3 regions of the Nonomuraea sp. NPDC003201 genome follow, and region 2 is predicted to be linked to each of the others. Evidence: riboswitches for the same ligand, from Rfam matches in the RefSeq annotation. Region 2 holds a riboswitch; each other region holds the start of a gene.
The links. Region 2 has a riboswitch for cyclic di-AMP ahead of ACWDX9_RS19735 (C40 family peptidase). Riboswitches for the same ligand answer to the same signal wherever they lie in the genome.

Region 1 (7,590 bases), on a different contig from region 2:
CACCCGGCGAGTTGATGTAGAGCGTGATGTCACGGTCGGGGTCGTCGGCCGCGAGCAGCAGGAGTTCGGCGCAGATGCGGTTGGCGATCTCGTCGTTGACCTCCTGCCCGAGCACGATGATGCGCTCCCGCAGCAGGCGCTGGTAAAGCTGGTCCTCAAGCCGGAAGGACGAGCCGTTCTCACGGCCTCGCGACTCAGGCTGATAGAAGGTCGGCGGGCTGGTCACAGCGTCACCTTCCGATGCGTCGTAATCGATTGGCTTTGCTTGTGACCTTAACGCGCGCCGCGCACAGCTCATGCCCGGTCCCCGTACTGTTCGCTGACGGCGCAGGTTCAGCACGCCCTCCTGCGGCGTGGCTCCCTGAAGAGCCGCGCACGGCCTGCAGGCCGCGGGTCCGGCACCTGGAGGCCCCCCGAAGCCCTCCGGGTGCCCACGAGCCTTCTGAGGGCCTTACACGGCCTGCACGCTTTCTTCGGGAGCTCCCCCGAAAAGGCCGAAGCCCCCGAACCGGACGGTTCGGGGGCTTCGGAAAGAGCGGGAAGGCGGTTACGCCTCGGGCTTCTCACCGGCGGGCTCGTCCTCGGCGGCGGCCTCTTCCCCCACGACCTCCTGGCCGTTGATCTCGGCGTAGATCGCCTTGAGGTCCACCTCGTTGCCCTCGGTGTCGACGACCTTGGCGGCGTCGCCGAGCACGGACTTGGCCTTGTCGCGCACGATCTCGACCATGGCCAGCGTGAGCTGGTCGTTGTCGGCGAGGTGCTTGGCCAGCTCGTTGGGCTGGACGCCCATCTCCATGGCGCGGCGCACGACGAAGTTGGTCAGCTCCTGCTCGGAGACGCCCAGCTCCTCGGCCTTGACGATCTTGTCGAGCACGAAGCCGACCTTGATCGCGCGGGCGGAGTTGGTGTCGAACTCGGCGAAGCGCTCCTCCTCCGTCGTCTGGTAGAGACGGAAGAAGGCGTCGCGGCTCAGGCCGCTCTCGGCGATCTGGTGGTCGAGGTTGTGCTTGCGGGCGTCGACCTCGGCCTTGAGCGCGCTGTCCGGCAGCGGGATGTCGATCTGCTCCAGCAGCGTGTCGAGGGCCTTCTCGCGGGACTGCACGACCTGGTCGATCAGCTTGTTGCGGCGGGCCTGCTCGCGGATGCTGGTCTTGAGCTCGTCGAGCGTGTCGAACTCGCTGGCGAGCTGGGCGAACTCGTCGTCGAGCTCGGGCAGGACCTTCTCCTTGACCGACTTGACGGTGATGATCACGTCGGCCTCGTCGCCGGCGTTCTCGCCGCCGACGAGCTCGGTCTTGAAGCTCTTCTCCTCGCCCGCGGACATGCCCTCGAGCGCGGCGTCGAGGCCCTGGAGCACGGAGCCGGCGCCGACCTCGTAGGAGACCTCGCTGGCCTGCTGCTCCTCGATGTTGTCGCCGTCGATCTCGGCGCGCAGGTCCATGACGACGAAATCGCCGTTGGCGGCCGCGCGCTCGACGCCGGTCAGCGTCGCGAAACGCTGGCGCAGGGAGTCGAGCTGGGCGTCGACGTCCTCGTCGGAGACCTCGGCGGAGTCGACCGTGACCTCGAGGCCCTGGTAGTCGGGCACCTCGAAGTTGGGCCGGATGTCGACCTCGGCGGTGAACTCGATCTGCTCGCCGTCCTCGATCTTCGTGACCTCGATGTCGGGCTGCGCGACCGGGAACACGTCGACCTCGTCGACGGCCTTGCCGTACAGCTTGGGCACCGCGTCGTTGAGGGTCTCCTCCAGCACTACCGCCCGGCCGAAGCGCTGCTCGATGATGCGGGCCGGAACCTTGCCAGGCCGGAACCCGGGGACGCGCACCTGCTGCGCGACCTTCTTGTACGCCGCATCCATGCTCGGGCGCAGCTCGTCGAACGGCACCTCGACAGTGAGCTTGACCCGGGTCGGGCTGAGCTCCTCGACAGCGGTCTTCACGGAATGGTCTCCTTGATCAAGCTACGAGTGATCGCGGGCGCGTCCATCGGTTACGGCACACGCGCCGCGCCCACATGTGCGGTGTTGGGCATGCTCCGCCACGGCGGGATCCAACGCCGATGGCCAGTCTAGGGCAGATGCGTACCCAACAACGACGTCCGCGCCGTCACAAGTCGCCCGCGATCATCCGTTACCGTCCGTCAGAACTCGTCCGCGATCGTCCGCAACAGCTCGACCGTCTCGTCCGGAGTGGTGCTCACGGCGCAGAGCCGCTCCATCACCTCGGTGTATCGGTCCACGTCTTCACGCTTGTCGAGGTAGAGCGCGCTCGCCAACTGCTCGACGTACACGACGTCGGGCAGATCGGTGTCGGGGAAGCGCAGGACGCTGAACGCCCCGCCTTCCGCGCTGTGCCCGCCGAAGCTGAACGGCATGATCTGAATGGTGATTTTGGCCTGGCGCATCAGGTCGATGAGGTGCTCGATCTGGGCCCGCATCACCTCGACGCCGCCGATGGGGCGTCGCAGGGCGGCCTCGTCGATCACGGCCCAGAACACTGGCCCGTCCGGCCTGTCGAACATCCGCTGGCGCTCCAGCCGGAGATCCACTCTTCTGGAGATCTCCTCGGCCCCGATTCCCGCCGATCCGGCGGTCACGACGGCCCTTGCGTACTCCTTGGTCTGCAGCAGTCCTGGCACGAACTGGACTTCGTAGGTCCTGATCCTGGCGGCGGCCTCTTCAAGGCCGACGTACGCCTGGAACCACGTGGGCAGGACATCGTTGAACCGGTGCCACCAACCAGGCTCGTTGGCGGTGGCGACCAGGTCGAGTACGGCGGAGCGGGCCTGCTTGTCGACGACCCCGTAGAGGGTCAGCAGGTCCGCCACGTCCCGTTCTTTGAACCCCACTCGGCCCAGCTCCATGCGGCTGATCTTGGATTCGGAGCCACGGATGAGATGGCCCGCCTCCTCACGAGTGACGTTCTTCGCTTCCCTGAGCTTGCGCAGCTGGGAGCCCAGGAGGATGCGCAGCGCCGTCGGTCCGGAACCCGGCTGGTTCTGCGTCACTTTGCCTCCTATCAAGGTCCGCACACACAGTGACACCACATTGCCGGGTATGACAAGGTCTCAACCCCGTGTCCGATTAGGAGAGTTATGCCCCAAAACGCCGCTTGCTACTGCACAATGCAAGTGCACGTGCATTTGGGTCTTGCAGGTGCAGCGATCGTGACCCATGATGGCTTAGTGCATATTGGGCCAAACATGCACTAAGTCGGACTGAACGGGGAGGTATCGGCAGCATGGTGGAGGATCCTCTGGCCACTGCCGATGCATTGCAGATCACCCGTGACGTGGGCTTCGACCACCTGCTCATGGGTGGCAAGCCGTACACGACCTCGTGCCCGTTGCCCTTTCAGGCCGACTCCGTGAAGACGGCCAGGGACGTGACCCGCTCGACCCTCAAGGGCTGGGGCCTGCACGAACTCAGCGACGACGCCGCGCTGGTGGTGTCGGAGCTCGTGACCAACGCTGTGCGCTACGCGATGTACGCGGCGGGACGGCGGGAGATCGAGCTCTTGCTGATGCGCGTACAGCCGCACGTGCTGCTGGCGGTGGCCGACCCCAGCGACGAGGTGCCGCGCCCCAAGGAACCGGACTTCATCTCGGAGAACGGGCGCGGCCTCTACATCGTCGAGACCTACAGTCAGTGCTGGGGCTGGGACCCGCTGGCTCGGGGCGGCAAGGCCGTGTGGGCGCTGTTCCGCACCGAGCCCTGATCATCGCTCTCGTTACTCTCCGGTCACCCCGTCGATGCGCTCGCGCAGCAGATCCGCGTGACCGTTGTGCCGCGCGTACTCCTCGATCATGTGGATGAGGATCCAGCGATGGGTGCACTCCTGCCCTCTGTGGTCACCGACGGCGTCCAGCGGCGTGGCGTCCGAGATGGCGCGGGCGCGCTCGATCTCCTCTTCCCACGTGAGGAAGGCCTCCTTGACCGAGGCGGCGTCCACTTCCTTGAAGTCGGCGTCGTTGTCGCGGTCCTTGTCCCACAGCTTGGGGAGGTCCTCGCCGTTCAGCACGCGGCGGAACCAGGAGCGTTCGACGTTCGCCATGTGCCGGACCAGGCCGAGCAGGGACATGGTCGAGGGTGAGACGGAGCGCAGGCGCAGCTGATCGTCCGACAGGCCCGCGCATTTGACGGCGAGGGTGCCGCGGTGCCATTCGAGCCAGTTGTTCAGCGTGGTCCGCTCGTCGCCGGTGAGAGCGGGCGGGATCCGGGTGTCAGTCATGATGTCCGACCTTATCCAGCTCAGTACATCGAGATGTGGACGTGGTCGTAGTGGTTCTCGGTGACGCTGCCGCGGTCCGACATGGCCCGCCAGCCCGAGCCCATGTTGATGCGCTGCTTCCAGATCACGTACTTGACGCCGAGCTTGCCCTTGTTCTTGAGCGCCCAATCCGCGATGCGGTCGCCCAGGGCGTTGTTGATGGCCGCGGGCATCGTGCCGCCGGTGCTCATCATGAAGTCGCAGGCCCGCCCGAGCGGGTGCTCGCCGCTGGAGCCCGAGCGGAAGCAGCCCACCGTGAACGGCAGCTTGAAGTTCTTGGCCAGCTCCGCCTTCATCAGCCGTGTACGGGCCGTGATGTTGTCCGAGCCCGAGGGCAGTTCCGGCGCCCAGCTCCCGTCGGACTTGCGGCCGGGACCGAGCGGCACGAGGTCCTGGAGCTTGCTCTTGATGTCGTCGATGATGTCCTCGGCCTCGGAACGCTGCTCGGTCACGTCCTTGGCGTCCACGCCGATCTGGGTGGCCAGCGCGGCGGCCTCGTCGGAGGCCTTCTTCTTGTCGTCGCGGGCCTTGGCCACCCCCTGGACGAGGGCCTGCTGCTCGGCCGTCAGCTGCTCGAGCAGGGCGGCGCCGCCGCCGTTCTGGACCATCAGGACGGAGGGCAGCGACGGGTCGTGGTTCTGGTAGCGCATCCTGGCGAGGTCGCCGACCCGCTGCTCGGCGGCGGCCAGCGTCTTCTCCGCGGCCGCCAGCCGCTCCTTGGCCGCCTTGGCGGCCGCCTGCGCCTTGGACAGCTCGACGCGCTTGAGGTTGTACTTCTCGATGAGCTTGTCGATCTTGCTGTTGAGCTGCTTGAGCTGGGCGCGGAGCTCGGTCTCCGAGGGCTTGGGGGCCGCCGAGGCCGCGGTCGCCGGCAGGAGGGCGACGGCTGCGGCGGCGACGAGGCCGATGGCAAGAGTCGCGGGGGACGGAGCCGCCACGTGGATGTTCCTCTCCCTCTGCCGGCCGGGTTAGCTGACGGGTTCGGGCTGGGAGCTGCGTGCCCTACCACCGAAGTGGATTCACCCCAGGTGCGGGTGGGTCCCCGGCTCCCGGGCGACTCGCCCGGGATTAGGCGTGTGCCTGCTGTTACGGCCAGGCACAAAAGGGATATTAGTGGTAGATCACGAGTAACGCGACCCCCATTAGAAATCTAATAGTGATCTACCTGTGATCGAATCATCCTAGCGGCCTCCTCCGGCAGCACGTCGTTCACGAACGCCCCCATCGCGGACTCCGACCCGGCCAGGTACTTGAGCTTGCCCGGCGCCCGCCTGATGCTGAACAGCTCCAGGTGCAGATAGCCGAGCTCGCGGTCCTGCCGCACGGGCGCCTGGTGCCAGGCCGAGATGTACGGCATCACCACGCCGAACAGGTCGTCGAAGGCCCGCAGCACCGAGGTGTAGAGGGGCGCGAACGCCGACCGCTCCTCCTCCGTCAGCGCGGCCAGATCGGGCACCTGCCGGTGCGGGTAGATGTGCACCTCGTACGGCCACCGCGCGGCGGCCGGCACGAACGCCGTCCACAGCTCGTTGGAGGCCACCACGCGCGTCCCGGCGGCCCGCTCGGCGGCCAGCACGTCGGCGAACAGGTTCCCCTTCGTGTAGCGCCTGGCGGCGGCGAGCTGGAGCCTGGTCCTGGGCGTGACGTACGGGTAGGCGTAGATCTGGCCGTGCGGGTGGGCCAGCGTGATGCCGATCTCCTCGCCCCGGTTCTCGAAGCAGAACACCTGCTCCACGCCCTCGATCCCGGACAGCTCGGCCGTCCGGTCGGCCCACGCCTCCATGACCAGCTCCACCTGGCCGTCGGAGAGCTGGGAGAACGACGACGAATGCTCAGAGGTGAAGCAGACCACCTCGCACCGCCCCACTCCCGGCCGGACCTCACTCAGGCCCCCCACGTCTGTATAAGTCCCGAAATTGGTGGAGAAGGAGGGGAATCGGTTCTCGAACACCACCACGTCGTAGTCGTACGCCGGGATCTCCGACGAGCGCGTGTCCGACGACGGGCACAGCGGGCACTCGTTCGCCGAGCCGGTCGGCTGGAACGTGCGCGTCTGCCGGTGCCCCGCCATCGCGATCCACTCCTCGGTCAGCGGGTCGTAGCGCAGCTCGGAGGCCACCGGCCGGGGGTCGAGCACCCGCCGGTCGATCGCGCTCCGGTCGGCGTCGTCCCGCTGATCGAAGTAGATCAGCTCACGGCCGTCGGCCAGATGGGTGATGGTGCGCTTCACGAGCCCTCCGCGATGATCAGTTCTCCGGCCCGTTCGGCCAGCTCCATGCGTGCGTCCTCAGGCAGCCCCGCGTCGCTGACGACCACGTCGGCCTCGGTCAGCTCGGCGATGGTGCTGATGCCGACCGTGTTCCACTTCGTGTGGTCGGCGGGGATGACCAGCCGGTTGGCGGCCGCCACCAGCTCCCTGTCGGTCTCCGATTCCAGCAGGTTGGGGGTGGTGAACCCGGCCCGCACGCTCATCCCGTGCACGCCGAGGAACAGCGTGTCCACGTGCAGGCGGCGGATCGCGGCCACGGCCACCGGGCCCACCAGCGCGTCGGACGGCGTGCGCACGCCGCCGGTCAGCACGACCGTGCGGTCGGAACGCGGGTTGCGGTGGAAGACCTCGGCGACGGGGATCGAATTGGTGATCACCGTCAGCTCGGGGACGGCGATCAGGTGGCGGGCCAGCGCCCACGTGGTGGTGCCCGCCGAGAGCGCCACGGCCGTGCCAGGCCGGACGAGGCCGGCCGCGCGGCGCGCGATGGCCTCCTTCTCCTGCTGCTGGCGGGCCGACTTGGCGGTGAAGCCCGGCTCCTCGGTGGAGCCGGGGCCGAGGGCGGTGGCACCGCCGTGCACCTTCTCCAGCAACCCGCGCTCGGCCAGCACCTCGAGGTCCCGACGGATGGTCATGTCGGATACGCCCAGCTCGCGGACCAGGTCCGCGACCCGGACGCCGCCGTTGCTGCGCACGCGTTCGAGGATCGTCTGCTGACGCTGCTGTGCGAGCACGCCCGCTCCTTCCAACAGATTCCACCAAATTATGACACGGAATTGTTGGGGAATGTTAGTTCGCGTGCTGCGCTTGCGCTGGTCAGCACGGGCGGGGAGGCTCGTGGCGTAGCCGATCATCGGCCCGATCACCGGAGGCGAGCTTATGGCCAGGCGCTCACGCAAGGGCAAGGCACGCAAGAAGAAGAAGGCGAACCACGGCAAGCGCCCCACGGCGCGTTGACCGGGTGGCCGCCTCTTCCGGCGGCCACCCCGCTTTCAGCCCGGCAGCTCGGTCAGGGCCTGCTCGATGCGGTCCTGCGGCAGCGTGTAGTCCTCC
Region 2 (7,590 bases):
GGCAACGCAACCTCGGATGGATCGCCAGCAGCTCGCCCGGCCCGTCGATGCCCCAGACCAGGTGGGCGTCCGCCTTGCGCACCGGCCTGTTGAGCTTCTGCGTCTTGAGCCCGAGCGGGCTCACCGCGTCGAAGACGAACTGGCCGCCGGGGAAGCGCTCGACGATCGCCCTGATGAGGGCCCGGCCCTCGCCGGGGTCGAGATAGTAGAGCAGGCCCTCGGCCACGACCAGCACAGGGGCATGGCCCGGGACCTGCTCCAGCCACTTCAGCTCGGTGACCGACGAGCCGATCAGGCGGTAGCCGGGCCGCTCGGGGAACAGGCGTCGCCGCAGCTCGATCACGTCGGGGTAGTCCACGTCGTACCAGCGGACGCTGGGCGGCGGGTCCAGCCGGTGGACGCGGGTGTCGAGGCCGCAGCCCAGGTGGAGCACGGTGGCCTCGGGATGGGTGGCCAGGAACCCGGCCGCCCACCGGTCGATGAACCGCGCTCTGATCGCGACCGAGACGGCCAGGCCGGCGTTCATCCCGGTCTCGGTGAAGTCGTGGTCGATGCGTTCGACCGCCTCGGCGGCCAGGTCGTCGCCGAGGATCGGATCCGGGGACCGCGCGTCCAGCGCCCGCCCGTACAGGGTGGCGAGCAGGGTGGCCTTCTCCCCGGTGAGATGCACCTGCTCCAGTGCCATACCCCTACGCTACCGCCGCGCGGGCCAGCGCCAGCGCGCCCAGCAGGGGCGCGTCGTCCGCGAAGCGGGCCGGGCGCACCTCCGGCGGGAACGGCACCACCCGGCCGACCTCGGCCGTCAGCCTCGGCAGGATCAGCTCCGCCGCGCCCATCATGCCGCCGCCGACCACCAGGCGCTCGGGATCGAGGACCACGCACAGGTTCGCCACGCTCATGGCCAGCGTCCGCAGCGCCTCGTCCACCAGCTCCCGCGCGTGACCCCCGCCGAGGAGTTCGGCCGCCGTGACGGGGCGGCCCAGGAGCGCGGTGCCGCGGGCGGCCAGCGCGCCGCCCGCGACGCGCTCCTCCAGGGGCACCCGGCCGTCGGCGAAGGCGGGCTCGCCCGGCGTCACCTGGAGGTAGCCGATCTCGCCTGCCGCGCCGTGGGCGCCCGGCACCACCCGGCCGTCCACCACCAGGGCCGCCGCCAGGCCGGTGCCCAGGTTCAGGTAGACGCCCGTGGAGACCCCGCGCAGGGCGCCCCAGCGCAGCTCCGCGGCGGCCGCCGCGTTCACGTCGTTGTCGATGGACACCGGAGTGGCGCCGTACGCCTCCTGGAGCAGCCTCGGCAGTTCGAGGCCCTCCCAGCCGGGGACGTTCGGGGCGAGCCGTACCACGCCATCGCGGATCACCCCGCACGTCGAGAAGCCCACGGCGGCGGGCGCGCCGTCCAGGGCCCGGGCCGCCGTGAGCGCCCGCGCGAGCGTGTCAGGCCCGGTGTCCAGGCGGACGTGGGCGGACAGCGTGGGGCCGTCGGCCGTGGACACCCCGATGGCCACCTTCGTCCCGCCCACGTCGATGCCCAGGACCCGGGTCACCGGGCGGCGCCCCTGCGGGCGAGCGAGTCGATGGCCACGGCCAGCGCCAGCACCGCGGCGGTCACCATGAACCGCACCGAGGAGTCCACGCTGAGCAGGTACATGCCGTTGGAGATGGCCTGGATGACCAGGACGCCGAGCAGCGCGTCGTAGGCCCGGCCGCGCCCGCCGAACAGCGAGGTGCCGCCGATGACCGCGGTGGCGATCGCCATGAGGAGGATGTCGCTGCCGCCCGAGCCCTGATTGACGGCCGACAGGCGGCTGGCGGCGAGGATGCCCCCGGCCGCCGCCAGGGTGGAGGCCAGCATGAACGCGAGGATCCTGATCCTGGTGACGTTGATGCCGGCGCGCCTGGCGGCCTCGGCGTTGCCGCCGACCGCGTACAGGTGCCGACCGAACGTGGTGTGCCTCAGCATGAGGTCGAGCAGCACCACCAGCGCCCCGAAGATGATCAGCAGGAGCGGCACGCCGCGGTCCGCCGACATGACGATCACGGCCGCGGCGAGCAGCACCGCCAGCCCGCCCGCCTTGGCCAGCGACCACCACAGCGGCGTCACCGGCAGCCCGGCCGCCAGCCGCAGCCTCCTGACCGCGAGCGACGCGCCCGCCGACACGGCCACCAGGGCCGCCGCGACCGTCCACGCGAGCCAGCCCGGCAGCCAGGTGTCGCTCAGCTTGGAGATGAACCCGGTGAACGGCAGGTTGATCGTCCCGCCCTGCCGCAGCAGGTAGAGCAGCAGGCCGAGCCAGCCCATCAGCCCGGCCAGCGTCACGACGAACGACGGCATCCGCAGCTTGGTCAGCATCAGGCCGTGCAGGAACCCGATCGCCGCGCCGGCGGCGAGCGCCAGGAGGATGGCGAGCAGCGGGTTCCAGCCCTGCTTGACGTGGACGATCGTCATGATCGTGGCGCACAGGCCGCTGACCGAGCCCGCCGACAGGTCGATCTCGCCGAGCAGCAGCACCATGATGATGCCCAGCGCGATCGTGCCGGTGGCGGCCATCTGGAGCACGAGGTTGGTGAGGTTCTCGGGGGACAGGAAGCGGTCGTTCAGCGTGCTGAACACGATCGCGATCGCGATCAGCCCGCCGACCACCGGCCACGCGCCGACGTCCCCCTGGCGCAGCCGCTCGACGGCGACCTTCGGCGTGTACGGGCTGCGTACCAGCGTGTCGGTCATGTCCCTGCCCCCGTGATCGCGGCCACGATCTCCTCCTGGGAGGCGGTGGCCGTGGTGAACTCGCCGGCGTTGCGGCCCAGCCGCAGCACCACCACGCGGTCGCTCACCGCGCGTACGTCGGCGAGGTTGTGCGAGATGACCAGCACCGCGAGCCCGCGCTCGCGCAGCCGCCCGATCAGCGCCAGCACCTGCGCCGTCTGCTCGACCCCCAGGGCCGCCGTGGGCTCGTCGAGGATGACCAGCCGCGGCTCGCCGATGAGCGCCCTGGCGATGGCCACCGACTGCCGCTGGCCGCCCGACAGCATGGCGACCGGCACCCTGATGTCCCTGATGCGCACGTCGAGCTGGCCGAGGAGCTCGCGGGTCGCGCGTTCCATGGCGATGTGGCGCAGGAGCGAGCCGCGGCGGCGCTCGGTGCCCAGGAAGAGGTTGGCCACGACGTCGAGGTTCTCGCAGAGCGCGAGGTCCTGGTAGACGGTCGAGACGCCGAGGGCCTGCGCGTCGTGCGGGTTGGCGATCCTGACCGGCGAGCCGTCCACGGTGATCGTGCCGGCGTCCGGCGTCACGACCCCCGAGATGGCCTTGACCAGCGTGGACTTGCCCGCGCCGTTGTCGCCCATGAGGGCCACGACCTCGCCGGGGCGCAGGTCCAGGCGGGCCCCGTCGAGCGCCTGGACCGCCCCGTACCGTTTGGAGATGTCTGTCGCCGAGAGCATCTACTCGATGCCCTGCTTCTCGCAGGCGGCCTTGACCTCGCCCGTGCAGAGCTGGGCGGCGGTGTAGAAGCCGTCCTTGACGATCGTGTCCTTGACCTTGTCGGTCGTGACGGGGATGGGGTCGAGGAGGAACGCCGGGATGTCGGCCGTGCCGTTGTTGACCTTGGCGGGCGCGGTGGGCTGCTCGCCCTTGGCGACCGCGACGGCGAGCTCGGCGGACTTCTCCGCCTCCGCCCTGATGTCCAGATATATGGTCATGTACTGCTCGCCGGTGAGAATGCGCTGGACGGCGGCCAGCTCGGCGTCCTGGCCGGTGATCGGCGGGAGCTGCTTGTAGCCCGCGCGCTTCATGGCCGCGATCGCGCCGCCCGCCATGCCGTCGTTCGCGGACAGCACGCCGGTGATGGTGTCCTTGCCCAGCGCGGTGATGGCCTGCTCCATCTCCTGCTGCGCCTTGTCGGGGCTCCAGTCCGGCGTGTCGAACTCCCTGCCGACCTTCACCTTCCCGTCCAGCACGCTCTTGGCGCCCTTCTTGTAGTCGGCCGAGCTGGGGTCGGTGGGGGAGCCGTGGATCATCACGATCTGGCCCTTCGCCGCCGTGCCCCTGGCGGTCATGGCGTCGAGCAGGGCCTGGCCCTGCATCTCACCCACCCGTACGTTGTTGAACGAGACGTAGTACGCGTAGTCGATGCCCGAGATCAGCCGGTCGTAGGCGATGACCGGGACCTTCTTCTGCTTGGCCTGGTTCACCAGGGGAGCCACGGCGTTGGCGTCCACGGCGTCGAGCACGAGCACGTCGGCCTGCTGGGTGAGCGCGGCCTCGACCTGTTGCTGCTGCTTGGGGGCGTCCTGCTCGGCGTTGCTGTAGAGGATCTTGCAGTCGGGGCAGAGCGACTTGACCTTCGCCTCGAACAGCGGGCGGTCGAACGCCTCGTACCGGGTGGTCTTGGACTCGGGCAGGAACAGCGCGATCGTCTTGCCGCCCTGGCCCTGCGTGGTCGTGGTGGTGGCGCCGGTGCTGTTGCCGGTGTTTCCACAGGCGGCGGCCAGGAGGACCGCCGCGACAGGGATTGATCGCCATGCTCGGTGCATCGCACTTCGTCCTTCCGGATGTGCCGCCCCTGTGCTTGGTAAGAAAGGTAATTTACTATCAGGCGAGTTGGCTAGGGTTTGCTTCTTCAAGGGAGGGTGAGATGCGGGGCGACCTGGGTAATCCGCGGCTGCTGCGAGTGCTGAACGAGCGCCGCCTGCTCGACCATCTTCAGGAGCACGGCCCCGCCTCGCGCGCCGACCTCGCCAAGGTCACCGGCCTGTCGAAGCCCACGGTGTCCGCGGCCCTGGCCGGGCTGGAGGAGGACGGGCTCGTTCACCTCGTCGGCGAGGTCTCCGGCCGCCCGGGGCCGGTCACGTCCCTGTACGACGTCAACGCCGCCGCCACCCACGTCGCCGGCGTCGACATCGGGCGTGACTGGATCAGGGTCGCCGTCGCCGACCTGCGCGGGAAATTCGCCGGCCGGAGGGACGGGCGCAACACCGCCCTCACCTCCGCCGAACTGGCCGTCCTGGTCGGACAGCTGTGCCGGGCCGCCGCCCGCGAGGCCGTCGTCGACTGGCCCGCCATCGCCTGCGCCGTCGTCGGCACGCCCGGCGTGTACAACCCGGAGCTCGGCCGCCTGGAGTTCGCCCCCAACCTGCCCGGCTCCGACCTGGCCGAGCGCCTGCGCGCCGAGATGGAGGTCGACCTCGTCATCGAGAACGACATCAACCTGGCCGCCGTCGGCGAGCACACGCACGGGGCGGGGCGCGGCAAGTCCAACTTCGCGCTGGTGTCCGTCGGCACCGGCGTCGGGATGGGCATCGTGATCAACGGTGAGCTGTACGTGGGCGCCCGGGGAGCGGCGGGGGAGGTCTCGTACGTGCCCGCGACCGAGGACCCGGCGCCGCCGGCGGGCGACGCCCTGGCCCACGGCGCCACGGAGGCGGTCGCCGCCGCGCCCGGAGTGGTCCGCGCGGCCCGCGCCGCCGGCCTGAGCCTGGAGACGGCCAAGAAGGTCTTCGCCGCGGCGGCCTCCGGCGACGGCGTGGCCCGCTCGGTGGTGGAGGCCGAGGGGCGCCGCATCGGCGGCCTGCTGGTGGCGGTGGCCGCCGTGCTGGATCCGGAGGTGATCGTGCTCAGCGGCGGCGTGGGCCGCAACCTGGACCTCCTGGGGGAGGCCATCGAGGCCCGCATCGCCGAGCTCGGCCCGCTGCGGCCCTCGGTGGTGGCCAGCACGCTGGGGGACAGCGGCGTCCTGCTGGGCGCGGTGGCCCACGCCAGGACCCGTGCCTGGGACCTCATCTTCGACGCCCGCCTCCCCTGACCGTCGCGTGGGGAGGCGGACGCCGCGGCCTCCTACAGGGTGGCCGTGAGGGTGGTGGGTGTTTCGTCGCGCTGCTCCTGGAGCTTGGACCAGAGCCGTACGCCCTTGCGGTCGGGGCGGACGCCACCCACGAAGGAGTCCCTGCGCCAGGAGGTCAGGCGCTCTTCCTTGACCACGTCACCCGTGTGCGGCGAGTGGACCATGTAGCCGGGCCGGGAGATCATCCCGACATGCCCGAGGCCGTGGAAGAAGACCAGATCGCCGGGTTTGAGGTCCTGCCAGGCGATCTTCTTGGTGAACGCGCCGTACTGTTCGGCGGCGGTGCGGGGGAGTTCGATTCCGGCGTGCTCGTACGCCCTGAGCATGAGCCCGGAGCAGTCGTAGCCGCTCGGGCTGGCGCCGCCCCACACGTACGGGGTGCCGCGCTTGCTCATGGCGAACTTGATGGCGACCTTCCAGGCGGGCTTCGGAGCCTGTTTCTCCTGGATTTTTTTGATCTGGCCGCCGGTCAGGGTGGTGAGGTCGTCGATCTTGGACGAGGCATGGGCGGGGGAGGCCAGCATGAGCCCGGCGGCGCCCGCCGCCAGGACAATGGCGATTCGAGACAGGGGTCTGTCCTTCCATAAGGCCGGCCGGGTTAGCTGACGGGCTCGGGCCTGGAAGTAGCCCTACGGCATGGGGATGCCGACTCGCCCCAGGGGGAATGTGGGTCCCCGGCTCCACGCAACGGCGCGCGGATTAGGCTGGTCGGTGACTTTAACGAAACGGTCAAAGAACCGCAATACCGGACAAAGGGGGCGTCCGAAAGATGAGATGAAGTGTTCGTCAGCCGAGACGACGCGGTAAGGTACCGCCCATGGAGTCGCGTAACATCCGTCTGGCCGTCATCCCCGGCGATGGGATCGGCACCGAGGTCGTGGCCGAAGGGCTCAAGGTCCTGGAGGCAGTGGGCACGAAGATCGAGCCCACTCACTACGACCTGGGAGCCGCACGCTATCACCGTACCGGCGAGACGCTGCCCGACGCCGTGCTCGAAGAGCTGCGCGGCTACGACGCGATCCTGCTCGGCGCCGTGGGCGACCCCAGCGTGCCGCCGGGCATCCTCGAGCGCGATCTGCTGCTGCGGCTCCGCTTCGAGTTCGACCACTACGTCAACCTGCGCCCGGTCAAGCTGTTCCCCGGCGTGGAGACCCCGCTGGCCGACACGCCGCCGGAGAACATCGACATGATCGTCGTCCGCGAGGGCACCGAGGGCCTCTACGCGGGCACCGGTGGCGCCATGCGGCGCGGCACCCCGCACGAGATCGCCACCCAGGAGTCGCTCAACACCGCCTACGGTGTCGAGCGCGTGGTGCGCTACGCGTTCGAGAAGGCCGTCACGCGGCCGCGCAAGAAGCTGACGCTCGTCCACAAGACCAACGTCCTCACCTTCGCCGGTGACCTGTGGCAGCGCACGGTCAACCGCCTGGCGGCGGAATATCCCGACGTCACGACCGACTACTGCCACATCGACGCGGCCTCGATGTTCTTCGTGAGCCAGCCGGAGCGGTTCGACGTGGTCGTCACCGACAACCTGTTCGGCGACATCATCACCGACCTGGGCGCCGCCATCGCGGGCGGCATCGGCCTGGCCGCCAGCGGCAACATCAACCCCGAGCGGTCCGCGCCGAGCATGTTCGAGCCGGTGCACGGCAGCGCCCCGGACATCGCCGGTCAGGGCAAGGCCGACCCCACCGCGACCATCCTGTCCGTCGCCATGCTCCTCGACCACCTCGGCCTGCACACCGAGGCG
Region 3 (7,590 bases), on a different contig from region 2:
ACCGGGCACATCTCCGGGGTCAGCCGGTCGAGCGCCGCCCCGGAGGGGGTGACCGCGACCAGATCCCCCTCGCGCACGCTCAGGTTGCCGGACGTGCCGATGACCAGGCCGAGCTCGACCGCACGCCGGCCGTACTCGCACAACTGCTCGCGCAGGCTCATGCGTCGGCAATGTAGTCGGTCGTCCGAAATACATCAATGGTCACAAACGATCCAGCGCTTGGAGCATGAGGCGCTCGACGTCGACGCGCTTGAGCCGGCCAGGGTAGAGGAGCAGGTGCAGGCTGAGGCCGTCGACCAGGGCGAGCAGGTGCTCGGCGAGGTCGTCCAGGTTGTCCTCGGTGCGCAGCTCACCCGCCGCGCGGGCCTGAGCCAGCAGGTCGCGTACGGCGGCGCGCAACTCGTCCGCCTCCGTGCGCTGGACCTCGGCCAGGCGCTCCGAGGCCAGGCTGCGGCTCCAGAAGCTGACCTCCAGGCGCGACTCCTGGGTGCGCTCGGCGTCCAGCGGCAGGTTGTCCAGCAGCAGCTCGCGCAGCGCGGCCAGCCCCGTCGCGCCCTCGACCTTGCGGGTCAGCCGGTCGCGGATGCGCTGGTGCGACTGGCGCAGCGCCGACAGCAGGATCTCGTCCTTGTCGGCGAAATAGTGGGCGAGCACGCCGTTGGAGTATCCGGCCTCCTTGGCGATGGCCCGCGTGGTGGCGGCGTCGATGCCGTCCCTGACGATCAGCCGGCGGGCGGCTGACAGGACCTCGCGCCGGCGCTCGTCGTGATCGACGATCTTGGGCATCGGCTCCTCCATTGACTTTTTATTCGGACGTCTGTCTATTTAGACTATGACCGTCGCCACCGTCGGCGTCCACATCGTCGACATTCTCGCCAGGCCCATCGATCACATCCCCGAGGGCCAGGACACCGTACTGGTGGAGCAGATCCGCCTCACCGCCGCCGGCGCCGCCGCCGGGACCGCCGTCGACCTGGTCAAGCTGGGCAACCCCGTGATCACCATGGGAGCCGCCGGCGACGACGAGCTGGGCGACTTCCTGGTGGCGGTGCTCGCCAAGCGCGGCGTCGACGTCTCGCGCCTCGTGCGCCGGACGGGCGAGCAGACGGCCGCGTCGATCCTGCCCATCAGGCCCGACGGCGGGCGGCCCAGCTTCCACGTGCCGGGGGCCAACCTCAGCGTGACGTACGCGGACCTCGACCCCGAGGTGCTGCGCGGCGTGCGGGCGATCCACCTGGGCGGGATGGACGTCACCTTCGGCCTCGGTGACCCGGCGTTCTTCGCCCTCCTGGACGAGGTACGCGCGTCCGGCACCGTCATTACCATGGACCTCCTTTCGGAGATGCCCGACTTATTGGGAATGGCCCGCGCTTTCCTGCCGCACGTGGACTACGTGCTGCCGAACGAGTCGCAGGCCCTCCTCATGACCGGCGCCTCCGACGTCGGCGAGGCCGCCCGGGCCCTGCTGGCCGACGGGCCGCGCGGCGTGCTCGTCACGCTGGGGGCGGCGGGCAGCCTGGTGGTCACCCCGGAGGGCGCGGAGACGGTGCCCGCACTCAAGGTAGACGTCTCGGACACGACCGGCTGCGGGGACGCGTACTGCGCGGGGTTCCTGACGGGCCTCCTGCACGGGCAGGATGTGCTGACCGCGGCCCGCTGGGGCACGGCCACCGCCGCCCGCGTCGCCACCGGGCTCGGCTCGGACGCCGGCCTCATCGATCTCGACTCGACTCTAAGGACTCTCGGATGACCGACGCAGAACTCCGTCAGCGCGCACTGAAGGTCGTCCCCGGCGGCATGTACGGCCACCTCAACGCCGCCCTCTTCGCCCCCGGCTTCCCGCAGTTCTTCGAACGCGGCGAGGGCTGCCGCCAGTGGGACGTGGACGGTCGCGAGTACATCGACTTCATGTGCAGCTGGGGCCCGGTCGTGCTCGGCCACCGCCACCCGCGCGTGGAGGAGGCCGCCGCCCGGCAGGCCGCGCTCGGCGACTGCCTCAACGGCCCCGGCCCGATCATGGTGGAGCTGGCCGAGCTGCTGGTGGACACCGTGCCCAGCGCCGACTGGGCGATGTTCTCCAAGAACGGCACCGACGCCACCACGCAGGCGCTCATGGTCGCCCGCGCCGCCACCGGCCGGACCAAGGTCCTGATGGCGCACGGCGCCTACCACGGGGCGGACCCCTGGTGCACGCCCTCCCTGGCGGGCACGACGCCCAACGAGCGGGCCGACCTGGTGGAGTTCACGTACAACTCACTCAAGTCCTTGGAGGCCGCGGCGGCGACCGTGGAGGGCGACGTGGCGGCGATCATCGTGACGCCGTTCAAGCACGACTCGTTCGAGGACCAGGAGCTGGTGGAGCCCGCCTTCGCGCGGGGCGCCCGCGCCCTGGCCGACCGGCTCGGGGCCGCGCTGGTGATCGACGACGTGCGGGCCGGGTTCCGGGTCGACCTGCGGGGGTCCTGGGAGCCGTACGGGGTGCGGCCCGACCTGACCGCCTGGTCGAAGGCCATGGCGAACGGCTATCCGATCGCCGCCGTCACCGGCACGGACGCGCTGCGCGGACCGGCTCAGACGCTGTACTCGACGGGCTCGTTCTGGTTCTCGGCGGTCGCCATGGCGGCGGCCAAGGCGACCATCGAGACGCTGCGCGACACGGACGGCATCGGCGCCATGGAACGCGCGGGCACGCAGCTCCGCGAGGGGCTTTACGCGCAGGCCAAGTCCCACGGGTTCGTGGTGAACCAGACGGGGCCCGTCACGATCCCGTGGCTCAGCTTCGACGGGGACGCCGACCTCTCCGTCGCGATGTGGTGGAGCGACGCCTGCCTGCGGCACGGGGTCTACCTGCACCCGTGGCACAACTGGTTCATGTCGGCCGCGCACACGGAGGCCGACGTGGCCAGGGCGCTGGAGGGCACGGACCAGGCGTTCGCGGAGACCCGTGCCCACTTCGGCTAGGCGGCGGTGAGCTTGCTGATCTCGGCCACGACGGACGGCCAGAGCGGGCGCGGCAGGTCGTGGCCCATGCCCGGGTAGGTCACCAGCCGGGCGCCCGGCACGGCCGCGGCCGTGGCCTGGCCGCCCGCGACCGGGACGAGCTGGTCCGCCTCACCGTGCAGCACCAGCGTGGGCACCCGCACCCCGGCGAGCCCCGTCGTGCGGTCGCCCGAGGCCATGATGGCGGCGAGCTGGCGGGCTGTCCCGCCGGGGTCGAAGCAGCGGTCGAACGCGAGTCCGGCCAGCAGGGTGATCCGCTCGCGGTCCAGCTCGTATCCGGGCGAGCCGATGACCGACCAGGTCCGCACCGCCTGGGCCTGGACCGCGTCGCGGTCGGCGGGGGGCGCGGCCATGAGGGTGGCGAGCGCGGCCTCGGTGGGCGGGGCCGCCGACGGGCCGGGAGTGGACATGATCGAGGTCAGGGTCAGCACCCGGTCCGGGTGGCGGATGGCCAGCGCCTGGGCGATCATGCCGCCCATCGACGCCCCGACCACGTGGGCGGCCGGCCAGCCCAGCGCGTCCATGAGTCCCGCCGAGTCGTCGGCCAGGTCGTCCAGCAGATACGGCGAGGGCGTCCCCATCGCGGGAACGCCCTTGTCGTAGAAGTGTGTGGAGAGACCGGCGTCGCGGTTGTCGAACCGTACGACGTGGTGTCCCTGGTCCGCCAGCAGCGCGCAGAGCCCTTCATCCCAGTGGATGAGCTGCGCGCCGAGCCCCATGATGAGGAGCAGGGGGCGCCCCTCGTGCGAGCCGAAGCTCTCGTAGGCGATTTCGATGCCGTTCGCGGCTACGCGGGTGGTCACGAGGACCAGAATGACATTCTGGTCCAGGTCAGTAAAGTTCAGCCCTTGAGAAGATTGCGAACGCGGTCGCTGGCGAGCACCACGCCGCCGCCCACCGCGGCCACGGCGCTGGCCACGACGGCGCCCGTGCCGGCGCTCCACTCTCCGGCCGCGCGCGCCGGCGGCGGCACGGCCACACCGGCCGCCGGGGGCTCAGCCGGGTTGTTGTCACGCTCGGACCAGGCGCCGGTCGAGAACGGGACCGGGTAGTTCTTCTTGCCGGGACCGTTGCCCCACTTGGTGATGACGTAGTCGACCTTGATGTGCCCCTGGCCGCCGACGCCGTCGACGCCGAGCGTCTCCATGTTGAACGAGCCGCCGGTCAGCTCCGCGAACGTCTTGCCGTCCAGGTCGAGCATGACGCCGTTGTTGGAGGGCACGCCCGGGCCGCGGTCGCCGACGAAGAAGGGCAGCTTCTTGCCGTCGTGAATCACGTATCCCTCGGTCATGAGCGGCCAGCTCGGGCTGGCGGCCAGACCTTTCTGCATGGGCTTGCCACTGGCGGGCAGACCGGTGTCCCCGGCGCGGCCGGAGGAGTCGTCCCAGAAGTACGAAGCGGTGGTCGAGCCCTTGAGCAGGACCTTCTCGTCCGTGTTGGAGTCGGCGTGGGCCGCGGTGCCGGCGATGGTGAGCGCGCCGACGGTGGAGGCGGTGAGCAAAGCGAGGGTACGCAGGCAAGATCGTGCAGACATGAAAAGTACAGTCCTTCGCGAGGGGGCAGGGAGGTTGCGCTCACTTGAAAAAGGGCGTAGCAGGGCAAAGCACCTGACAGGGGAATAGCTACGCGGAGCGCGAAACGAGCCTGAGGAAGGGACCGCTCAGAGGGCGGTCGTCATCACGCTGTATGGATGTGCTACGTGATCATTCAAGTTGTGCATTCGTCCTCTCCATCTCGCCTACCGGGTTAGCTGACGGGTTCGGACGTGGAGATGCCCTACCGACACGTGGTCGGATTCACCCCAGGGAGGTGGGTCCCCGGCTCCCGAGTGCTCGGGATTCGGCGCCAGCCGGCTGGTCCCTTTGGGGTAAGGTCCACGCCACCGGCTGGTAAGTGGGCATCACTCTAACCACGTATTCCGGACAAACACAAACAGTTCGTCATGAATCGGTGTAAAGATCTACCTGCCTCCGGCATAGAGAAAGGGGGCACGGCATTGCCGTACCCCCTTGAAATTCCCGGCCTCAGCCGCCGCTTTTGCGCCTGAACGATCTTTTACTCGCAGCCGGACCATGCGTCCCGTGGATCTTCGATGGGTCGCCGCCCTTGCCACCCGCGCCCGAGTCCGCGTGCTGGTTACGCTTGCGCTCCAGCGCCTCGCGGAACTTGCGCTTCATCTCGTCCTCGGGAGTCTCGCTGACTTCCGGCTCCGGTGTTTCCGCCATGAGGACCTCCATGGTGTTGGGGACTATCACAGCTTCGCATGGCGCCGCTTATGACGCGAAACTGGCCTCAACCCTGTTCTGCGGCGTGGCGGGCACCTCCAGTCGCCTGGCCGGCATCGCCACCAGCGCGATCAGGGCGAGCAGCGCCCCCGCCACCCCCAGCGACGGGATGACCGCCGCCGCGGCGGAGGCGTGCGCGGCGGCCAGGCCGTGCACGGGCGCGTCCGCCGTGACCGTCGAGGTGTAGAGGGTGCCGCCGACGGCCAGCGCCACGGAGCCGCCGATCTGGCGGAAGAAGGTCAGGTTCGCGGAGGCGACGCCGATGTACTGCGGCTCGACGGACTGCTGGGAGGCCACGGTCAGGCCGGACAGCATCGGGCCCATGCCCAGCCCGATCAGCAGCATCCAGCCGGCCAGCAGCAGCCCGTCGGTGTGCGCGGTCAGGTTCAGGCAGAGCAGGGTGCCCGCGACGAGCAGGAACGGGGAGGCGACCAGCCACGGCTTGTAGACCCTGGTCCTGGACATGAGCGCACCCATGACGACGCTGCCCAGGACCATGGCCAGCGTCATCGGGTAGATCCTCAGCCCGGACTCGGTGGCGCTGACGCCGAGGGACTGCTGGAAGTAGCGCGGCAGGAACACCACACCGGCGTACATGCAGAAGGCCGTGAAGAAGGACGTGACGTTCACGAGCGTGTAGGTGCGGTTGCCGAACAGGTGCATGGGCATGATCGGGCTGGCCGCCCGCCTCTCGACCAGCACGAACACCGCCAGCAACGCGGCCGCGAGCACGATCGGCCCGGCCACGGAGGCGTCGGTCCAGGTGTTGCCGTCCAGGCCCTTCTCCGTCAGGCCCAGCAGCAGCGCGCTGATGGCCACGGTGAAGACCGCGATGCCCGCGTAGTCGGGGCGCCCGCCGCCGCCCACGCCCGGCCGGTTCGGCAGGCGGCGCGCGACGATCGCGATCAGCACGAGGCCGATCGGCACGTTCACGTAGAAGGCCCACCGCCAGGTCGCGTGGTCGGTGAACAACCCGCCCAGGAACGGCCCGGCCAGGTACGTCAGGCCCATCACGCCGCCGAGCGCGCCCTGCACGCGGGCGCCGTTCGTACCCGGAGGGAACATCTCCATCACCAACGCCATCGACAGCGGCAGCAGCGCGCCCGCGCCGAGCCCCTGCAGCGCGCGGAACGCGATGAGCTGCGGCATGTCCTGCGCCGCCCCGCACAGCGCGGACCCGGCCACGAACACCACCATCCCGATCAGCAGCAGCGCCTTCCTGCCGTGCTGGTCGGAGAGCCGGCCGTAGAGCGGCACGGTCACCGTCGAGGTGAGCAGGTACGCCGTCACCACCCAGACGTAGAGCGTCGTGCCGCCCAACTCGGCCGTGATCCGCGGTAACGCGGTGCCGACGATCGTCTGGTCGAGCATCGCCAGGAACATCCCGCCGAGCACCGCGAGCAAGAGGAGCCCTTGAGGCTTCATGTCATCATTCACATGTGAAGACTGATATGTAAGCCCTGACATGTCAAGTCTTCGATATGCTGGCGCGCATGTCCCTTCGGATCGCGCTTCTCGGGCTGCTCGAGGCTGTGGGCCCGGCGAGCGGGTATGACCTGGCCAAGAAGTTCGAGCACTCGCTCAACCACGTGTGGCAGGCCGGGCACACGCAGATCTATCCCGAGCTGGTGAAGATGGCGGCCGACGGCCTGGTGGCGGCCTCGTCGGAGGGCGCGAGGGGACGCAAGATCTACACGATCACCCCCGAGGGGGCGCGGGAGCTGCACACGTGGCTGGTGGAGCACGAGCCCGTCTTCGTCGTACGCAACGAGACCGCGCTGCAGGCGTTCCTGCTGCCGCTGCTGTCCACGGAGGAGGCGATCGCGGTGGTCGAGCGGATCAAGGCAGGGTACGAGGCACGGCTGGCGGTCCTCGACTGCCGGCCCGCCGGCGTGGTCGGCCACTACGCGCACCGGCTCGGGCTGGCCCAGGTCCGCACCGGCATCGAGTGGGCCGAGGAGACCCTGGCCGCCCTCAGGAGCCGCTGAGCCCCGCCCGCTCAGGTAAAGGGGAACCACTCCGTTCCTGGTGTTGCGTTGGAGCGGCCCAGGAAATAGACCCCGCATGCCCGCCACGATCGCCACGTCCGCAGTCGCGTCATGAGTCTCCTCGGCCGCGATCTGGCGATGGACCTCGGGGGCTCCCGCACGCGGATCTACGTCAGGGGCAAGGGCATCGTGCTCGACGAACCCTCCGCGGTGACGATCGACGGCCGTACCGGCAAGGTCATCGGGTACGGCGCGGACGCGACGGGCGAGGAGATCTGCTGGCCGGTCAGCGGCGGTCTGCCGGCCGACGGCGACCT

Region 1: it holds a riboswitch for cyclic di-AMP, as region 2 does, so the genes downstream of both, ACWDX9_RS39785 (coiled-coil domain-containing protein) here and ACWDX9_RS19735 (C40 family peptidase) in region 2, are expected to answer to the same signal.
Region 3: it holds a riboswitch for cyclic di-AMP, as region 2 does, so the genes downstream of both, ACWDX9_RS30150 (hypothetical protein) here and ACWDX9_RS19735 (C40 family peptidase) in region 2, are expected to answer to the same signal.

The regions. Positions count from the first base shown of each region.
Region 1 is NZ_JBSFTC010000173.1:10,138-17,727, reverse strand. Features, by position in the region: gene ACWDX9_RS39810 (ClpP family protease) at 1-226, opposite strand, end outside; gene tig (trigger factor) at 548-1,939, opposite strand; gene ACWDX9_RS39800 (helix-turn-helix domain-containing protein) at 2,140-3,006, opposite strand; gene ACWDX9_RS39795 (ATP-binding protein) at 3,240-3,716, shown strand; gene ACWDX9_RS39790 (DinB family protein) at 3,729-4,229, opposite strand; gene ACWDX9_RS39785 (coiled-coil domain-containing protein) at 4,250-5,206, opposite strand; cyclic di-AMP (ydaO/yuaA leader) riboswitch at 5,212-5,353, opposite strand; gene galT (galactose-1-phosphate uridylyltransferase) at 5,419-6,498, opposite strand; gene ACWDX9_RS39775 (DeoR/GlpR family DNA-binding transcription regulator) at 6,495-7,271, opposite strand; gene ACWDX9_RS39770 (50S ribosomal protein bL37) at 7,417-7,494, shown strand; gene ACWDX9_RS39765 (TrpB-like pyridoxal phosphate-dependent enzyme) at 7,530-7,590, opposite strand, start outside.
Region 2 is NZ_JBSFTC010000048.1:27,712-35,301, forward strand. Features, by position in the region: gene ACWDX9_RS19705 (class I SAM-dependent methyltransferase) at 1-685, opposite strand, end outside; gene ACWDX9_RS19710 (ROK family protein) at 690-1,541, opposite strand; gene ACWDX9_RS19715 (sugar ABC transporter permease) at 1,538-2,722, opposite strand; gene ACWDX9_RS19720 (ATP-binding cassette domain-containing protein) at 2,719-3,438, opposite strand; gene ACWDX9_RS19725 (sugar ABC transporter substrate-binding protein) at 3,439-4,530, opposite strand; gene ACWDX9_RS19730 (ROK family transcriptional regulator) at 4,632-5,798, shown strand; gene ACWDX9_RS19735 (C40 family peptidase) at 5,831-6,361, opposite strand; cyclic di-AMP (ydaO/yuaA leader) riboswitch at 6,410-6,553, opposite strand; gene ACWDX9_RS19740 (3-isopropylmalate dehydrogenase) at 6,655-7,590, shown strand, end outside.
Region 3 is NZ_JBSFTC010000102.1:4,276-11,865, reverse strand. Features, by position in the region: gene ACWDX9_RS30175 (class II aldolase/adducin family protein) at 1-161, opposite strand, end outside; gene ACWDX9_RS30170 (TetR/AcrR family transcriptional regulator) at 202-786, opposite strand; gene ACWDX9_RS30165 (carbohydrate kinase family protein) at 833-1,750, shown strand; gene ACWDX9_RS30160 (aminotransferase class III-fold pyridoxal phosphate-dependent enzyme) at 1,747-2,961, shown strand; gene ACWDX9_RS30155 (alpha/beta fold hydrolase) at 2,958-3,803, opposite strand; gene ACWDX9_RS30150 (hypothetical protein) at 3,842-4,534, opposite strand; cyclic di-AMP (ydaO/yuaA leader) riboswitch at 4,721-4,855, opposite strand; gene ACWDX9_RS30145 (DUF5302 domain-containing protein) at 5,025-5,225, opposite strand; gene ACWDX9_RS30140 (MDR family MFS transporter) at 5,274-6,722, opposite strand; gene ACWDX9_RS30135 (PadR family transcriptional regulator) at 6,779-7,273, shown strand; gene ACWDX9_RS30130 (rod shape-determining protein) at 7,385-7,590, shown strand, end outside.